2 regions of the Noviherbaspirillum phoenicis genome follow, and region 2 is predicted to be linked to the other one. Evidence: predicted binding sites of a transcription regulator. Region 2 holds the regulator's gene; the other holds the start of a gene.

Region 1 (4,233 bases), on a different contig from region 2:
ACAGGCGTCATCGAGCAGCTGTGCGAGGAAATCAGCCTTACCGGCACCGAGCGCATCGACACCTCCAGCGTCCAGGAGAGCAGCTTCTTCCGCAAGGCCGTCGCCGCCCTGGACGCTCCGCAGGCGCGGCTGACCCAGCAGCTGCACTGAGCGCTGCAAGCCGGCCAGACCGGCGCCATCCATTGCCTGGAAGCGGCTCAAGCCTCTTTCGGCTTGCCCTGCACGTCGCTCAGGCGGTACTTCTGGCGACGGTCGCCCATCAGATCGCGCAGTTCGCGGATCGGCAGGTTCGACACCTCGTGCATGCGGATCAGGATGGAAGCGCCAACCGGCAGACGGCGGTGCCTGATCTTGCTGATGACGGGCGGGGCAACCTCCAGCGCACGGGCCAGCGCCGCATCGTTTTTCAGGACCAGCCGATCCAGTAAAGCGTCCAGAAGCTTGTCCGGGTTGTATTCCAGCTGAGAAGTGAGCGGATGCTGTTCGTCCATGGCGTTGTCCAAAATAAGTTGCAATAGGTTAATAATATACCAATAAGAAATAAACAACTTGGTGCAGAGCAAACTTTAGAGTGATTAATTTGCAATTTCTGCCTGCTTGGACATTTGTCCGGCTCCTTGAGATTCCCTTGCTCCTTCCTGCCCAGTCATCAACATTTCATATAACGGGTATTGAAACACGGAATTTTATTTGCCCGGGTGGAGAGGATATAGTTGCACCTGTCTCCTCCACCCTCCCAAAGGATGGATTTACCCGCTCCCTGTGAGCGGGTTTTTTTTGCCCGTCTGGCTTGCCTTGCGCGTGACAGCGCCGTCCGTACGCATTGCATGGACAGTCTGGCGGCGCTTGGGTTCGACCAGCGTGGAAATCCCTTATGGGTGCGGTCAGAGCCGGCGCAGTGGCTGGCGGCACGGTTTACGGTTGGCAAGCGGCTGCTTGCCGCGCTTCCTGACGGTGCGACAGGCTCCTAGATGCCCTCTGCCGGGTCAATTCAGCACGGCATCTTGTAGGCGCGGACCGTCCATGCGCGGCCGTCGTCGCCGCGCGCGTCCTGATCGTCCAGCAGCTGGTAACGGCGCTCCAGCAGTTGCCACAGCGCTGCATGTTCCCAGCCGGACATCGCCACGATCAGCACCGAGCAGGGATGCAGGTTGTCGCGGGCGCATTTTTCCAGGATGGCCTGCGGATCATCGAAGCACTGCAGGGATTCGTTGAAGATCACGCAGTCGAAGCGGCTGCCCACCGTCTCGCAGTCGTAATTGCGCCGGCTGACCCTGACGCCGGGAAAGCTGGCGGTGGCGCGGCGCACGGCGTCGTCGGCAACATCGACGCCGGTGTAGGAGCCGCTCTCCAGGCCGGCGTGCTCGGTCAGATAGCGGTACAGCATGCCGCCGCCGCAGCCGATGTCGAGCAGGGCGCCATCGCCCACATGCCGTTGATAAAGTTCGCAGATCGTCAGATAAGGCGCGGGCTGTTCCGCGCTGTCCAGATCATCCCATAGGCCGGCTCGGTAGTGCGCACGCCATGACTGCTGCGCTGCCGGGCAGCCATGCAGGTGGCTGCCATTGCCGGTCGACTCACTCTGCGGGCCGGACTGGCCCGCGGTCGGGGTCGTACTCATAGAGGTGCTGAAGCTCCGGTTGTTTGCCTTGCCGATGGACCGTCGGCGGTGCTGCTTAGTTCGATGGTTGTGGCGAAATGCAGCCCGGTTGCGCTGAAGGCCGGCGCAGCGCAGCCGGCGGCTGGAATCGCCGTCCGGCTGGCATGTTTCGTGCGATCCCGCTACGTCGTGCCCGTCCCGTCACGGGCCTGCTTTTTTCGCGCCAGGAGTCTGCATGCAAGCCAACCGATTCAGCCCACTGAAACCCCTTCGCGCCGGCGGCGCATTGCTGCGCGGCGCTCTCCTGCTGCTGGTCTTCCGGCCCGGCCTATCCGGCCAATGCAGCGCGCAGACGCCGGCCTGCCTGGCATTTCTGGCGGCCCGGCAGCCCAGGTCCGGCCGTCAGGCAGCCGCGCCATACGAAGGTGCGTGAATGCACCAGCGTGGCGTGCAGCGCACCTGCAACTTGCCTTTCCGTCCTTTCATTCCTGTTGCGTCAGCGGATTGCATGGCATGCATCTCGCTAAGGTGGACGTGAAGCAATAAGACATCCATCAACAGGAGCCAACCGCAATGACTGCCAGGATTTCCCTCGCCGCCTTATTTTCGATGACCGCAGCCTGCAGCGCCTTCGCCGCCGATGCGCCTGCCGACCCACCCGCCGCGCCTTATACGGTCACGGGCCATATCGACCTGGTGTCACGCTACTACCTGCGCGGCGCCACCACGACGTACGGCAACGCATTGCCCACCCTGGGCAACAAGGTGGCCGACGCGCCCGAGTCCGACCGCCCGGCGCTGCAGGGCGGCCTGGACTTCGTGCATGAAAGCGGGTTTTACGCCGGTTACTTTGCCTCCAGCATCAACTACTCGTACAAGCAGCTGGGCCGCTCTTACGACGACCGCAACATCGTCAGCGGCTTCCAGAACGACAAGTCGGTCGAGAACGATTTCTACGCCGGCTACAACGGCAAGGCCGGCGACCTGGGCTATACCGCCGGGCTGACCGGCTATTACTACATCAACGGCAAGCACGCCAACGCCTTCGAAACCAAGCTGGGCCTGGCCTACGGCGACTTTGCGCTGTCGGCGCAGACCCTGCTCAACGATGTCGTGTGGGGCAACAAGGGCGACACCTACGTCACCCTGAACTACACCCATGCGCTGCCGTACAGGATCACCTTCCTGGGCAGCCTGGGCGGCTACGTCTACAAGAAGGAAGGCAAATTCCTTGGCACCACCGACACCCTCACCAACACGAGTTGCGGCGGCGGCAGCGCCTTCAACGTCAATGGCTGCTACGCCGGCAACACGCCGATCTCCAGCGGCTTCCGGCACCTGATACTGGGCTTCACCCAGCCCATCCTGGACACGCCGCTGACCTGGGGCCTGCAGGCCATCATCGCCGGCAAGACGCGCTTCGGCATCAAGCAGGACAACAAGGTGGTGGCCAGCATCAGCTACGGCTTCTGACCCCCGGGCGGGCTAGGCGGCGGGCGGCGGGTGCTAGAATCAGCCCCCGACCGCTTGACTGGGGAGTCCACGCCCGATGCGTCGCCGTCATCGTCACCTTGTGCGTAACATCGTCGCCTGCAGCCTGCTGCAGGCTTTCGCGTGCCTGGCCCATGCCAATGTGCCCGATGGTTTTCGCGGCATGAAATGGGGCGATCCGGTGACGCGCCTGCCCAACGCGATCGCTGTCAGCAATCCGCCCGGCTGTTATGGCAACCGCAGGGAAGAGTTGCGCCTGGGCGAGGCCCAGCTGTTCGGCGTGCTGTATTGCTTCGAAAGCGACAGGCTGGTGCGGGTGGAACTGCGCTCGGCAACGGGCGAGGACAACCTCAAGGCTTTCGAGGAGGCGGTGACCACGGTGTTCGGTGCGCCATTGCCGCCTGAACCGGGCGTAAGCCGCAATGTGCGCCAGTTCACCCCACGGGATGCAGCGGTCGGCGTCACCCTGATCCGGGAAGTGCTCGGGGTGCACAAGTATCTGCTGGTGCTGGAAAGCCGGCGTACGCGGGACAGCGCGGGCGAAGAGCAAGGCGAGGCGAAGAAGGATTTTGGCTTCTGACCGGAAGCGCTGCCCCGGCTGACAGCAGCCTCTCGGCTAGAGAATGGCCTTCTGCATGTTGTTCCTGATCTTTTTATTCCTGGTCACGATGCGCACCTTCAGCGCGGGGATGATGGCACGGGCGGCCATGATGGCCGCCGACAGGGCGGCAACCGAAGAGCCTTCGTGTCCCGGTGTTTCCGACAGGACCTCGAGCGTGACGAGCATGCACTGGTGTTGCCTGGCCTCGTGAAACAGGGTCGTGTATTCGTCTGCGATGCGCGCTCCGTCCGGCAAGCCGTTCTTCAGCGGGCAAGGCTGGGCAAGGTAGTAGAGATGCGTTCGGGCCTGGCTGCCCAGCAGCTTGCGCGGCACGACCCGGGACGCCGCAGCGGCGCCAGCCCTTGCCGCTCCGGCCTGCTGCGCATGGCGCCGCGCCACAGCCCTATTCAGCGGATCGGCGGAATCGCGGCTGATCATCATCAGGCCAGGCAGTTGCCGGTCGGCCTCGGTCAGGCAGTCGATGACTTCCACCGCTGGCCGCTCTGCCGGCTGCGTCGACAACAGCACTTTGAGCGCAGTG
Region 2 (4,233 bases):
GTTCTTGAGGCTTGATTACCTGTGCAAGTACCTGCTATTGGTCCGGATGAGCGTCGTTGTCAGGCGCGTTAATGAAAGTGCACAGTTTAGCAACATTCAAGAAACGCAGCTTTGTATAGACCGGGCTGCAAGCATGAGCGCACCAGCCTGCCGGGAATTAATGTGCTGCGTTTGCCTTGGCCAGTACCACGGTCCAGCGATTGAACAACAGCATCTGCAGGTGGCCAGGATCGTCGCCAGGACGGCAATCGATGATGGGATTGACGCTGTACTGGTTTTTCCGCACTTCGCGGCGGATCTGCATTTCGCGGCGACCTACGCGCAGCATGAAACCGGCTGGTGCCTGGTCGAGATAGAGGGGGTTGCTTGCGGTGGTATTGAATTGCGCCATGACGTCTTCTCCAAAGCAGAAACGTTGAACATGGCGTTAATGTATCATAAGTACTGTATGAATAAACAGTATTTTTGAACTGTGGTTTTTTATGCAGGGTGCCTTGGGCACCCTGCGGTCACGCGTTTACGGGAAGAATCGTAAGATTCAGGCGGTCGGCGCCGCCGCGGCGCCATCGTCATCTTCCCCGATCATGCGCTTGATGCCGGCATGCTGATGGTCCTGGATCTTAGTCTTGTATTTCAGGACCTGCCGATCAAGCTTGTCGATCAGCGTGTCGATGGCGGCGTACAGGTCCTGTGCGATGCTGGCCACATGCACATCCTTGCCCCGTAGCCTCAGGGTGATTTCGGCGCGCTGGCGCCTTTCTTTCTCAGGGAGGTTATCAACGGCCAGGATGACCGCTATATCAATGACATGATCGAAATGGCGCTTGATCCGCTCAAGCTTGCCTTGCACGTATTCACGAATTGCGGGAGTCACTTCGAGATGATGTCCACTGATGGTGAGATTCATACTACGCTCCTGTGAAAGGCCGGCAGAGGTTTCACTGAGGATGAAACATGTCAGCGAGTTACATGCTGCAAAGAACTACAAGGACTTGCGCAGATTGACTGGAGGGATTTTCAGGGCTTCCCGATATTTTGCGACGGTACGGCGTGCTACTACCATACCCTGTTCCGCCAGCATTTCTGCGATGCGACTATCGGAAAATGGGTTCTTCGGGTCTTCGGCTCCTATGAGTTGTTTGATCAACGCCCGGATTGCAGTCGATGAGGCTTCGCCGCCTGCATCGGTTGCAACATGGCTGCCGAAGAAGTACTTCAACTCGAACATGCCATGCGGCGTGAGCATGTATTTCTGTGTGGTCACACGCGAGATGGTGCTTTCGTGTAAACCCAGTGTATCAGCTATTTCTCGTAACACAAGAGGTCGCATTGCCACTGCGCCATGGGAGAAAAAGTTGCGCTGGCGGTCCACAATGGCCTGGGCGACGCGCAGGATGGTATCGAAACGCTGGCGCATGTTCTTGATCAGCCATTTCGCTTCTTGCAGCTGCGAACTCATCGAGCCTTCGCCCTTGCTCTGCTTGAGGATGTTGGCATACAGCGCATTGACGCGCAGGCGCGGCATGACGTCATGATTGAGCATCACCTGCCAGCCGTTCTTGCCGCGCTTGACGATCACGTCGGGCACGACATAGTCCGACGCGTCGCTGGCGAACATGGCGCCAGGGTGCGGATTGCATTGCCGGATCACTGCCTGCGCCTCGCGCAGGTCTTCCTCGTCACAGTCCAGGCTCTTCTTCAGCTTGTTGAAGTCGCGCTGCGCAAACAGCTGCAAGTGCTTCTCGACGATCTGCAGTGCGGTGCGGCGCGTCACCATGGGAACGCGCGGCATGCGCCGGATCTGCAGCGCCAGGCACTCCGACGCGTCGCGCGCGCCGACGCCGGCCGGGTCGAAGCTTTGCAGCAGCTTCAGCGCCATCGACAGCTCCTCGATCTCGACTTCCAGTTCCTCCGGCAGGCGGGCGTGGATCTCTTCCAGCGGCTCGGTCAGATAACCGTTGTCATCCAGCGCGTCGATCACCAGTTCAACCAGCGCCCGGTCGCGCGGATTCTGGACAGTTACGCGCATCTGTTCCAGCAGATGCTCGCGCAGGGTCAGCTCATGCGCTTCCATCTGCGGGCGGGCATCGTCGTCTTCCGGGGCCTTGGAGGTGCGAGCAACGTCGTCGAAACTCCAGTCGGCGTCGGCGCCGCTATCGCTGCCTTCGCCGCCACCCTCGCCGGCTTCGAAACCGCCTTCGCCTTCCGTGGCAGGGGCAGCGTCGGAAGCAGGTGCGTCGCCGCTTGGCGTGGAAGTCGGCGCGCTGCTGACGGAGCCGTCGGCGAGCAGCCTGATCGAATGGTCAAGTGGATCATCCAGACGTTCAAGCAGCGGATTCTCGGACAGGATCTGTTCCAGTTCCTGATGCAGTTCCAGCGTTGAAAGCTGCAGCAGCCGGATCGACTGCTGCAGTTGCGGCGTCAGCGCGAGATGCTGGGATACGCGGAGTTGAAGTGTCTGTTTCATTTTTGCCTTTTCTCACATCCGGAAGTGCTCGCCGAGATAGACGCGGCGCACCGACTCGTCGGCAATGATGTCGTCCGGGCGGCCGCTGGCCAGCACTACGCCCTGGTTGATGATGTAGGCATGGTCGCAAATGCCCAGCGTCTCGCGGACATTGTGGTCCGTGATCAGCACGCCGATATTGCGTTCCTTGAGGAAGCGCACGATGCGCTGGATTTCGATGACGGCGATCGGATCGACGCCGGCAAAGGGCTCATCCAGAAGGATGAAGCGCGGGCTGGTAGCCAGGGCGCGCGCGATTTCAACGCGCCTGCGTTCGCCGCCGGAGAGCGACATCGCCTGGTTGTCGCGCAGCTTTTCGATCTGCAGTTCGGAGAGCAGGGCATTGAGCCGGTTCGCGATCTGTTCCTTCGACAGCGGCTTGCCTTCATAGCGCTGCAGCTCCAGCACCGCGCGAATGTTTTCCTCCACCGTAAGCTTGCGAAATACCGATGCTTCCTGCGGCAGGTAGGACAGGCCCAGCACGGCGCGGCGGTGGATCGGCAGGCGCGAGATGTCGACGCCGTCCAGGTCGATGGCGCCGGCGTCGGACGGCACCAGGCCGACGATCATGTAGAACGACGTGGTCTTGCCGGCGCCGTTCGGCCCCAGCAATCCGACCACCTGGCCGCTTTCGACATGCAGGGAGACATCACGCACCACCTGGCGCGCGCCATAGCTTTTTTGCAGGCCCTGCACGTTGAGAATGCTGTTCTCCATCTCAGGGCGCCTTGGTGTCGTTGCGTGGCTGGATGATGGCCTTGATGCGTCCGGCGCCGGCCTTGCTGGTGCTGCTGGGCGTGTTGTTGACCGAGTAAAACTCCTGCTTGCTGTCGTAGGAAATGAATTCGCCTTCGACCTCGTCGGTCGGGCTGGCGCCTTCGAGAAGACGGATCTTGGCGTTCACATAGAACTTCGCGACCTCGGTCTTGGTGTCGTACTCGATGCGGTCGGCCGCTTCGCCTTCGATCCAGAGGTTCGGGCCGCCATCGCGTTTTTGCCGGAAAGTGGCTTTCTCGCCGCGCTTGGCGTAGACGGTGGCGTATTGGTAGCCGGCCGGGTCCTGGGTGACGACCATGCGGTCGGCTTTCAATATCAGGGTGCCGCGCGTGAGCACCACATCGCCGGTGAAGGTATTGATCTGCTTGACGTCGTCGTAGGCCATCTGATTAGCCTCGATGTTGGTTGGCTTGGTCATGTCGGCCTTTTCAGCCAGCGAGCTGCCCGCCGCGGCCATGCCTATCAGCAGAATGAACCATGCGTGAAGTTGTTTCATCACTCTTCTCTAAGGAAATGCGTTGTTGATTGTCCGGTCGCGCTTTCAGCGGACGGCGGTCTGGCGCGGCGGCAGGGTTGCCTGGACCCGGCTGGCAAGGCTGAGTTCGCCGGTGGCATTGTTGGCCACCATGCCCGCGCCGTTGAGCGTCGAGCCGCCCAGGGTGAGGCGCACCGGCCTGTCGGTGCGCATGATGTCCTCGTCGGGCAAGATCATCAGGTAGTCGGACTCCAGGTGGAAATTTTCCGCCTGCGGCGTTTTCGGGCGATCTATCTTGACATCGTCATACATGTGAATCTTGACGCCACCGGGTTCCACGATGGCCCGCTCCGAGCGGGCTGTCATCGGCGGCCTCTCGCGCGAAAGGCTGTTAATCACAGGCAAATCGATCGTGTGCGTGTCGTCGGCCGGATTGTGCACCATGCGCTTGCCGGCGATGTTGTACTGCGCCTCG

Evidence for each region. Region 2 encodes sigma-54, which starts transcription at its own class of promoters, with help from an activator protein. Its sites were predicted from a motif close to TGGCANGNAANCTGCTTT; they were not measured.
Region 1: the regulator sigma-54 is predicted to act here: its motif matches at 2,110-2,127, upstream of ABC383_RS20725 (TorF family putative porin).

Annotation. Positions count from the first base shown of each region.
Region 1 is NZ_JBDFLX010000002.1:254,282-258,514, reverse strand. Features, by position in the region: gene ABC383_RS20745 (hypothetical protein) at 1-150, shown strand, start outside; gene ABC383_RS20740 (hypothetical protein) at 198-491, opposite strand; gene ABC383_RS20735 (class I SAM-dependent methyltransferase) at 992-1,621, opposite strand; gene ABC383_RS20730 (hypothetical protein) at 1,836-2,033, shown strand; gene ABC383_RS20725 (TorF family putative porin) at 2,174-3,073, shown strand; gene ABC383_RS20720 (hypothetical protein) at 3,150-3,671, shown strand; gene ABC383_RS20715 (hypothetical protein) at 3,708-4,233, opposite strand, start outside.
Region 2 is NZ_JBDFLX010000001.1:3,634,739-3,638,971, forward strand. Features, by position in the region: gene ABC383_RS16280 (hypothetical protein) at 158-391, opposite strand; gene hpf (ribosome hibernation-promoting factor, HPF/YfiA family) at 539-907, opposite strand; gene ABC383_RS16290 (RNA polymerase factor sigma-54) at 983-2,467, opposite strand; gene lptB (LPS export ABC transporter ATP-binding protein) at 2,480-3,223, opposite strand; gene lptA (lipopolysaccharide transport periplasmic protein LptA) at 3,225-3,779, opposite strand; gene lptC (LPS export ABC transporter periplasmic protein LptC) at 3,825-4,233, opposite strand, start outside.